DNA from 2 places in the Rhizobium sp. CNPSo 3670 genome. Region 1 is predicted to be linked to the other one. Evidence: riboswitches for the same ligand, from Rfam matches in the RefSeq annotation. Region 1 holds a riboswitch; the other holds the start of a gene.
The links. Region 1 has a riboswitch for FMN ahead of AC13QO_RS04345 (DMT family transporter). Riboswitches for the same ligand answer to the same signal wherever they lie in the genome.
Positions count from the first base shown of each region.

Region 2: linked by a shared signal. The riboswitch ahead of AC13QO_RS12565 (6,7-dimethyl-8-ribityllumazine synthase) and the one ahead of AC13QO_RS04345 (DMT family transporter) in region 1 are both predicted to bind FMN.

Region 1 is NZ_JBXSOL010000003.1:240,042-244,324, reverse strand. It holds gene AC13QO_RS04350 (esterase-like activity of phytase family protein) at 1-1,117, opposite strand, end outside; partial or broken gene AC13QO_RS04345 (DMT family transporter) at 1,210-2,114, opposite strand; FMN riboswitch at 2,298-2,449, opposite strand; gene hupB (DNA-binding protein HupB) at 2,566-2,841, opposite strand; gene lon (endopeptidase La) at 3,048-4,283, opposite strand, start outside.
Region 2 is NZ_JBXSOL010000010.1:55,163-59,445, forward strand. It holds gene AC13QO_RS12545 (adenylate/guanylate cyclase domain-containing protein) at 1-116, opposite strand, end outside; gene AC13QO_RS12550 (hypothetical protein) at 360-584, shown strand; gene AC13QO_RS12555 (GCG_CRPN prefix-to-repeats domain-containing protein) at 663-971, opposite strand; gene AC13QO_RS12560 (SRPBCC family protein) at 1,145-1,591, opposite strand; FMN riboswitch at 1,776-1,918, shown strand; gene AC13QO_RS12565 (6,7-dimethyl-8-ribityllumazine synthase) at 1,998-2,432, shown strand; gene AC13QO_RS12570 (VOC family protein) at 2,579-3,268, shown strand; gene AC13QO_RS12575 (DUF1194 domain-containing protein) at 3,410-4,186, opposite strand.

The sequences.
Region 1 (4,283 bases):
TATAGACGCCGACGACCGAGGCGCGCTCGGCAAGCAGGAAGAAATACTGGTCATCGCCGAACTTGGCGGCTTCGAGACCTTCCGGCTCGACGCCCTTCGATCCCGAACGGCTTTCCGGATAATGGCCGATATGGGCGACGGCGCGTTCGAAGGATGCGCCCGATTCGTAGAGGACCTTGCCCGTCTTGTCGAAGATGGTGAAGCCGCGCGAGCCGCCCTGATAGTCGCCTTCATTGGCGACGACGAGGCGGTTGTCGTCCAGCCACTTCACGGCGTCCGGCTCGCGCAGCACGCCCTTCGATTCGCTCGAGAATTTCAGGGCGCGGTCGCGCTTCGTGTCGATGCCGGAGAGATCGACGCTGCCGGCGGTAAAGTGGGTCTTCACCTGAGCCGTGTTGGCGTCGATGATGACGATCTCGTTATTTTCCTGCAGCGTGAGCGCAATCTCGTTCTGCCCGTTGAAGGCCACGAATTCCGGCTCCGGATCTTCAGGGGCAACACCGGCGAGACCGTTCAGCGCCACATGCTTGATGGCGCCGCAGTCGACGGTGCCGTTGTTGACCTGGAAAACGGCGAGCTCGCCGGCCGGCATCTGCGGGATCTTGCCGTCATTGACCTCTTCGTCGCGTTCGTTTTCGATCGCGATGGCGCCGAGCGTCTTGTCCTTGTTGAGGGCAATCGAATCCGGCTGGCCACCGAGATCGCAGATGTTCTCGATCTTCTTCGTCGCCACGTCGACGATTGCGAGGCGGCCTGAGGGCTTGGCCTTGCTTTCGGAGGTGTTGACGGCAACCAGCGCCTTGCCGGCGCTCGAGGTAACCGATGTCGGCTCGCCATCCATCATCAGCGCGCCGGCGGCTTTCGGGGCCTTGGCGTCGGTAATGTCGATGAAGCCGATCGCGCCGAGCGGACTGTCGCTATAGATCAGTGTGTTGCCGTCGTCGGTCGCGGTGATGATTTCCGCGGATGTCGGCGACAGCTTGTCCTTGTCAGCAGGCAGGTTCTGGGCGACCGGGAAGGAGGCGATGCGGTTGAAAACCGGCTCGGCCGCGGCCGGGACGGCAACGGATGCGAGAAGCACGGCAGCGAGCGCTGCCTTGCGCGATAAAATTGTCATGAAATCCCCCAATGTCGAAAGATCGAACAGAGGGGTTTTGCGGGACTGCCATGACAGAGACATGACAGTCCGCGAGTTTTCAGAGGTCGGCGTCAGGCCGGCTGCCTTTCCCGGCGCATCTCGTTTTGCATGATGAAGAGCGACGCTGAAAGAATGAGCGCGGCGCCCAGCCAGAGATAACCGGCCGGCGCATAACCGAAAAACAGCCAGCCGGCGAGCACGTTCAGCGGCAGCTTCAGATCATCGAATGGCTGGACATAGGCGGCGTCAGCACTGGCATAGGCTAGGGTCAGCAGATATTGCGCCACGACCGTCAGGAGGCCCGCCACAAGGAAGAGCGCGAGTGTCGTGCCTGTCGGTACGGCGAAGCCCGCCGCAAGTGCCAGACCGCCGTTGATCGGCGTCAGCAGCACCAACAGCCAGACGGTGATGGTCTCTGGCCTCTCGATACCGGTCAGGCCCTTGGTGATGAGCGAGGAGGCACCCCAGAGCAGTGCCGAGAGCACCGGCAGGAGCGCTGCGCAGGTGAAACTATCAGACCATGGCTGGAGGATGATCATCACGCCGGCAAAGCCGACACCGGTCGCTGCCCAGCGGGCCGGGCCGACGCGCTCACCGAGGAACAGGCGGGCACCGAGAATGATGAAGAAGGGTGAGGTCATGACCAGCGCGATCGCCTGCCAGATCGGCACTGAGGCAAGACCGGAAACCCAGGCCTCGACACCAGGCGCGGCAAAGAGGACGCGCACGACGTGCCGCCGGGGATAGTCGGTACGCATCGCCGCAAGGCTTGCGCAGGAAGGGCAAGGAGAAGAGGAAGGCAAAGGCATATTGCCAGAAGGCTGCGGAGGCTGGCGGAAAGGCGAGTTTCATGGTTAGCCACTGGGTGAAGACGTTGAGCAGCGAGAAGGCCACGCCTCCAAGCACCATGAAAGCAGCGCCGGCAAAAGGCGCGAGAACGCGGCATTGTAAGGGAAATCTGATTCATGTCTTCCATCCAGAACTACAGCGCCGCGCGTCTTTCCAGACGCGCAAAGGACGCTGTAGCGCTTTTAATTGCTGCATAATTCATCCTTAAATCGATTCCGATTTAAGGAATTATGCAGGCGACCAACATAAATCAGGACGCATGAGGCGACGGCGCGCAGGGGCCGGCAGTCCCCTGCCCGCTCACGGCCATGCTCATTCTCTTTCTTCCGGACTATACCGTCGGCTCCGGAATCGCACCGGATCTGCTGACCCTTCCCCGGCCGAAGCTTGAGAAGGCGCTCGCGGGCTCGGGCCACAGCCCTTACCGCCGGTGGGGACTTTCACCCCGCCCTGAGAACAGCATTGTTGGTAAGACAAAGCGCTGCATACGGCAAGCGGCAAAACAAAAGGGGTCCGGCAGCGCCGAACCCCTCGAAAACCTGCTCAGCCGTTCTCGTTTACGGCCGGCGGATGATGAATCAGCCGTTGACGGCGTCCTTCAGGCCCTTGCCGGGCGTGAACTTCGGCACGTTGCGGGCTGGAATATCGACTTCAGCGCCGGTCGACGGGTTGCGGCCCTTCGTTGCAGCGCGATGAGAAACGGTGAAGCTGCCGAAACCAGCGAGGCGGATATCGCCCTTGTTCTTGAGTTCGGCCTGGACAACGTCGAAAACCGCGTCAACAGCGGAAGCCGCGTCAGACTTCGTCAGTCCTGCCTTTTCGGCCACTGCGGACACGAGTTCATTCTTGTTCATGTTTCCACCCCTTTCTAAATGGTATGAAACGACTCAAATGTAAGCTAGGCGCAGAATAGGTTTCATCAGGCCCGCCGGGAACCCAAAAGCCCTGCAAATCAAGGAAAAGCAAGCGTCTCCATGACGTTTTCACAAAAAAGGCTGGCGTTTCCGCCAGCCTTTTTGCGTCTTTTGCTTCAATCGGGCATAAATGTGGCAAACGCCACTCAATGCGCGATCGTTGCGCCCGTATCGTCGAGGCCTTCGACCGACGTGATGACGGGCGTTTCCACCGTGCCATCCCACTCGATCGGCTCCGGCCGACGGATCAGCGCATGCTTGATCACCTCGCCCATCCGCGAGACCGGGATGATCTCCATGCTGTTCTTCACGTTATCCGGAATCTCCGCCAGGTCCTTGGCGTTTTCTTCCGGAATCAGCACTTTCTTGATGCCGCCGCGAAGCGCCGCAAGCAGCTTTTCCTTGAGACCGCCGATCGGCAGCACCCGGCCGCGAAGGGTGATTTCACCGGTCATCGCCACATGCTTGTTGACCGGGATGCCGGTCATGATCGAAACGATGGCGGTTGCCATGGCGACACCGGCCGACGGGCCATCCTTCGGCGTCGCACCTTCCGGCACGTGCACGTGGATGTCGTTCTTTTCGAACATCGGCGGTTCGATGCCGAAATCGACAGCGCGCGAGCGGACGTAGGAAGCCGCCGCCGAGATCGATTCCTTCATGACGTCCTTCAGATTGCCGGTAACCGTCATGCGGCCCTTGCCCGGCATCATCACGCCTTCGATGGTCAGCAGCTCGCCGCCGACTTCCGTCCAGGCAAGGCCGGTCACGACGCCGACCTGATCCTCGCCCTCAGCTTCGCCATGGCGGAAGCGCGGGACGCCGAGATAGTCGGCGATGTTGGCGGCCGTCACGTGAACGGACTTCGTCTTGCCCTTGATGATCTCGGTGACCGCCTTGCGGGCGAGCTTCATCAATTCGCGTTCGAAACTGCGGACACCGGCTTCGCGGGTGTACTGCTGGCTGATCGCCATCAGGGCATCGTCGCTGACCGAGAATTCTTCCGGCTGCAACGCATGTTCCTTGATAGCCTTCGGCAGCAGGTGCCGCTTGGCGATCTCGCGCTTTTCATCTTCGGTGTAGCCGGCGATACGGATGATCTCCATGCGGTCCATAAGCGGTGCAGGGATGTTCAGCGTATTCGCGGTCGTGATGAACATCACATCCGACAGGTCGTATTCGACTTCCAGATAGTGGTCCATGAAGGTCGAGTTCTGCGCCGGATCGAGCACTTCGAGCAGGGCCGAAGACGGATCGCCACGGAAATCCATGCCCATCTTGTCGATTTCGTCGAGCAGGAAGAGCGGGTTGGACTTCTTCGCCTTCTTCATCGACTGGATGACCTTGCCGGGCATCGAGCCGATATAGGTGCGGCGGTGACC
Region 2 (4,283 bases), on a different contig from region 1:
GAAAGCTCCAGGCCGTCGGCCAGCAGCCGGCGCCCGAGCTCGGCCAGAAACCGTTCGGGGCCGGGCGAAGCCGCAGCCTCGTCAATCAGCCAGGCAATGGAGGAAGGCAGATCCATGGGTTAACATTGGCATTTGCAACAGGACGCGGGCAACCCCGGGACATCAGCCTGACACCTGTGGTGGATTTCCTATCGGCACTTGCCCCCGCCGAGTCCCTCCGCAACCCTGTCAACCCCACCTCCAAACAAGTCTGTGGAAAACCATTCATCACGGTGGAAAACAACCCAATAAACACCTTTAAATTGCGCGACATTGATTCGATTATGTGCGAACTTGTCATTAGCGATTGAGGGGTTGCTATGGGCACGACATACTGGCCGAAAGACCCGCTGGACGGGAATGACATGACGTTGCTGACGTCGATCCTTCGGCGCTGGTGCGCGCGTTATGGGATCGAGTTTACAGCCGAAGAAAGCAAACGGAAGGCGAAGGAACTCGTCGAATGGTTCGAGTTCGGTGTCAAGCATCCGGCCGAGCTCGAAGAGCTGATCGACGGAAAGCACTGGCTCGTCAGCCGCATCTGAGCGCAGCGTTATTTCAGCTGATAAAGGCCGGGCGAAACATCGCACCGGCCCTCGTTCGTTTGCCTCTGTCAAAGAGTTTTAGTAGTCATCGCGCCAGCGACGTTCGCGGTCCCAGCGCCCCTCATAGCGCCAGCGCGGGCCATCCCAATCGCGATGACGCCGCTCCCAGCCCCAGCGGGGCGGACCGCCATAGAAAGCTACAGGCGGCGGGCGGCGCCAGTTGCGCCGGCATTCGCCCCAGCGGGTCAGATGCCAGCCGCGACCACAGGCGTAGTCGACCTTTGTGACAGTGCTCTCAACCTTGATTGCCCCGATCGGCATCGCCTGAGCTGTGCCAATCGAGAAGCTGCCAGCGAGCAAGGCAGCCGCGATAGAAAGTGCCTTCATCGAAAACTCCATTTCATCCAGCCGCAATCACCTTAGGACCGCCAAATTGAACTGGAGATGAACTGCGCGTTCATGTTGCGGACGATAAAGCAGCACTTTTTTTGACCGCAGCGGACCGTTCTTCCCGTAGCGTCAAGCGCTTGGGGAGCATCCCGTCGCCTGCCGAAAACCGTTCATGTCCTTCCGTAAAAAGGATCTGGACCCGGGTCCCGCCCGACCGCGACTTCCGTGAGCCGGCCGAGATAATGCGCCCAGCCCTCCTCATGACCGGCGCATTGCTCCGCACTCGGCAGACCGCTGTGGGTGAGCCGCAAAAGCGTTCCTCCTCCTTGCTCGATCAGGTCGATCTCGACCAGGCTCGATCCCGGCGGCACCACCTCGCTGCCATCCCAGCCGAAGCTGTAGGCAAGCCGATGCACCGGCACCACCTCGCGAAACGAGCCACGCGCAAAACGGGCGCCGGTGACGTTGACGAGATAGAGCCCACCCGGCTCCGGCTCGACCTCGGCCTCCGTCCCCATCCAGCGCAGGATCTTCTCGGGATCGGTCATCAGTGCAAACACCGCCGCCGGCGGCGCCGCAAGATGCGCCTCGCGGCGCACGACGAAAGATTCTGGCATCGCTCTCTCCCATGATTGCTGCTCTACCCCTCAATGAGGCCGAGCAGCATGCTTTTTCGACATGGATGTCCTCAGCGGAAGCATGTAGGTGGATGCGCGCGCTGCGCAAGGGTGATGGGGCACGTGCCCTTCGGACGAAAACGTCTTCCCTATTGCCAGCCCGCCGCCTTGGCCCTATTGTCCGCGCCGTTCTCAGGGCGGGGTGAAAGTCCCTACCGGCGGTATGCAGTTTCGATTGCGAGCCCGCGAGCGCCTTCCTCGGAAGGGTCAGCAGATCAGGTGAGATGCCTGAGCCGACGGTCATAGTCCGGATGAAAGAGAACGTGCGCTGCTGCTGCCCTCCGGGCTGGCTGCGGATGCTCGTGATCGCCTTGGGTGATGTGTCTGTACGCCAAAGGAGATTACCATGACACCCACCCGTTATGCCTTCGTCAAAGCCGGCTGGCACGCCGATATCGTCGACCGTGCGCTCGAAGGTTTCCAACAGCTTGTTCCCGCCGAACAGATCGACGTATTCGACGTCCCCGGCGCCTTCGAAATGCCGCTGCTGTCGCGCGATCTTGCCGCGAGCGGGCGCTATGCCGCCGTCATTGCCGCCGCCTTCGTCGTCGATGGCGGGATCTACCGCCACGAATTCGTCGCCCAGGCCGTGGTCGATGGCCTGATGCGCGCCGGCATGGATACCGGCGTTCCGGTGCTGTCGGTCTCACTGACACCGCATCACTATCAGGAAACGGAGCATCACACGCAGATCTACCGCGCTCATTTCGTCGAAAAGGGCCGCGAGGCTGCGCGCGCCGCTCTGATGATCGGCAAAACGCGCGCCGCCCTTGCTGCTTAAAAGCTAGCGCAACAGACGGCGGGATGGCCCGCCGTCTTCTTCATGTCGACAGAAGAATTGATTCGACGCTCCACCCGGGCTGTGGTCCACTCGATCCCGACATGTATCGCCATTCTTAATGCGTCCAAACCTCAAGGGAGCTGAAGATGAGCAATGCAATGCGCAGTGAACCCCCAACCGAATCCATGAAAACACGACCGGTCGACACCAAGCTCGAAGTGGTCGTCATTCCCGTTTCCGACGTCGACCGTGCCAAACGTTTTTACGAGAGCCTTGGCTGGAGGCTCGACGCCGATTTCGCCAATGACGCCGATTTCCGCGTGATCCAGTTCACCCCACCGGGCTCCGGTTGCGCGATCATCTTCGGCAAGAATGTCACCGCCGCCGCTCCCGGCTCCGCCCAAGGCCTCTATCTCATCGTCTCCGACGTCGAGGCCGCAAGGCGCGATCTCATCGCCCGCGGCGTCGAGGTGAGCGAGGTCTTCCACGATGCTTCAGGCGTCTACGCCGGCAAGGACGAGCCCTATCTCTTCGGGCGCCTGCGCATCGCCGGCCGCGACCCCGACCACCGCAGCTATCGTTCCTTCGCCTCGTTCAAGGATCCCGATGGCAACGGCTGGCTGTTCCAGGAAGTCACCACACGCCTGCCAGGACGCATCGACGCCGATGAGACGGCCTTCTCGACATCGAGCGACCTCGCGGCCGCCCTCCGCCGCGCCGCCGAGGCCCACGGCGAACACGAGAAGCGCAATGGCGGCAAACACGACGAGAACTGGCCGGACTGGTACGCCGAATACATGGTCAGCGAACAGGCCGGCAGGCAGCTGCCGTTATAGGTGGCGGCACGGAGCAGCCGCCTTGCCCGTCGGCACCTCAAGGTGAGGCTCTTCGAGTGGCAGATGCTTTCTTCTTTGCTTTGTCGGTATGCCATGTGACAACCACACGGCATACCCTCTCCGGGCTCATCAGGTCGCGACTCACCGATCGAATATATCCCGCCACTGCTTCTCGCCTATTAGACAGTCCGCCGTCGGCGCGTCGGCGGCTATCCTCTCCACCGTCGGCGAGGGTGAAATGCCGCTGATCTCGAGCACCAGCTTGCGGCGCACGGCGATGGCGAAATCCTCAATCCTGTGGACCGGCAGCACGAAGCTGCCGGGGCCGCCGATCACGCAATCGGCGTAATATTTGTCGAGCCCTCCGGGAGCATCGGAAGGACGCAGCATTATCGCCAGCCCGTTGATGATCATGCCCGACGCCACCGCCTTGTCCCTGGTGCCCGTCACCGGGCTGCCGGAATTGTTCGGACCGTCGCCGGAGACGTCGATCACCTCACGCCTGCCGCGAAAGGGTCCGGTGGTGATCATGCTGGCGCCCTGATCGATGGCTGTTGAGATCGAGGTGCGCCGTTGCGTGGCTATCGGCCGGGCGCCAAGCTTATCGGCGAAGGCGATCGCATCCGCTTCCGTCTCAATCACCTGCCAGTCGATCATCGAATCCTGGACGACATAGCCCGCCCATTCGAAATAGCTGATGGCGATGCGGCCGGTGAGCCCGCCCTTGACCGCATCGATGAATTCCTTGTGCTTGAGCGCCTCGACATAACCGTCGCGCTGAATGCCGATCTCTTCGAAATCCATTGACCGCGAGGTGTCGACGGCAAGCACCAGCGTCACATCAACCTCGTTTGCGCCCGCCCCAGCTGTCGGCACGACTCCGGTAAGACCCATGAGCACCGCAAGTGTGGCCAGCATCGGCAAATCCCCGCGCATCGAGCAGGGAAATGTAACACAGCTTGGCCGGCGAAGGACGCCCGGCCTCGTGCGGGGTTTCAATTTTCAGTGATATCAG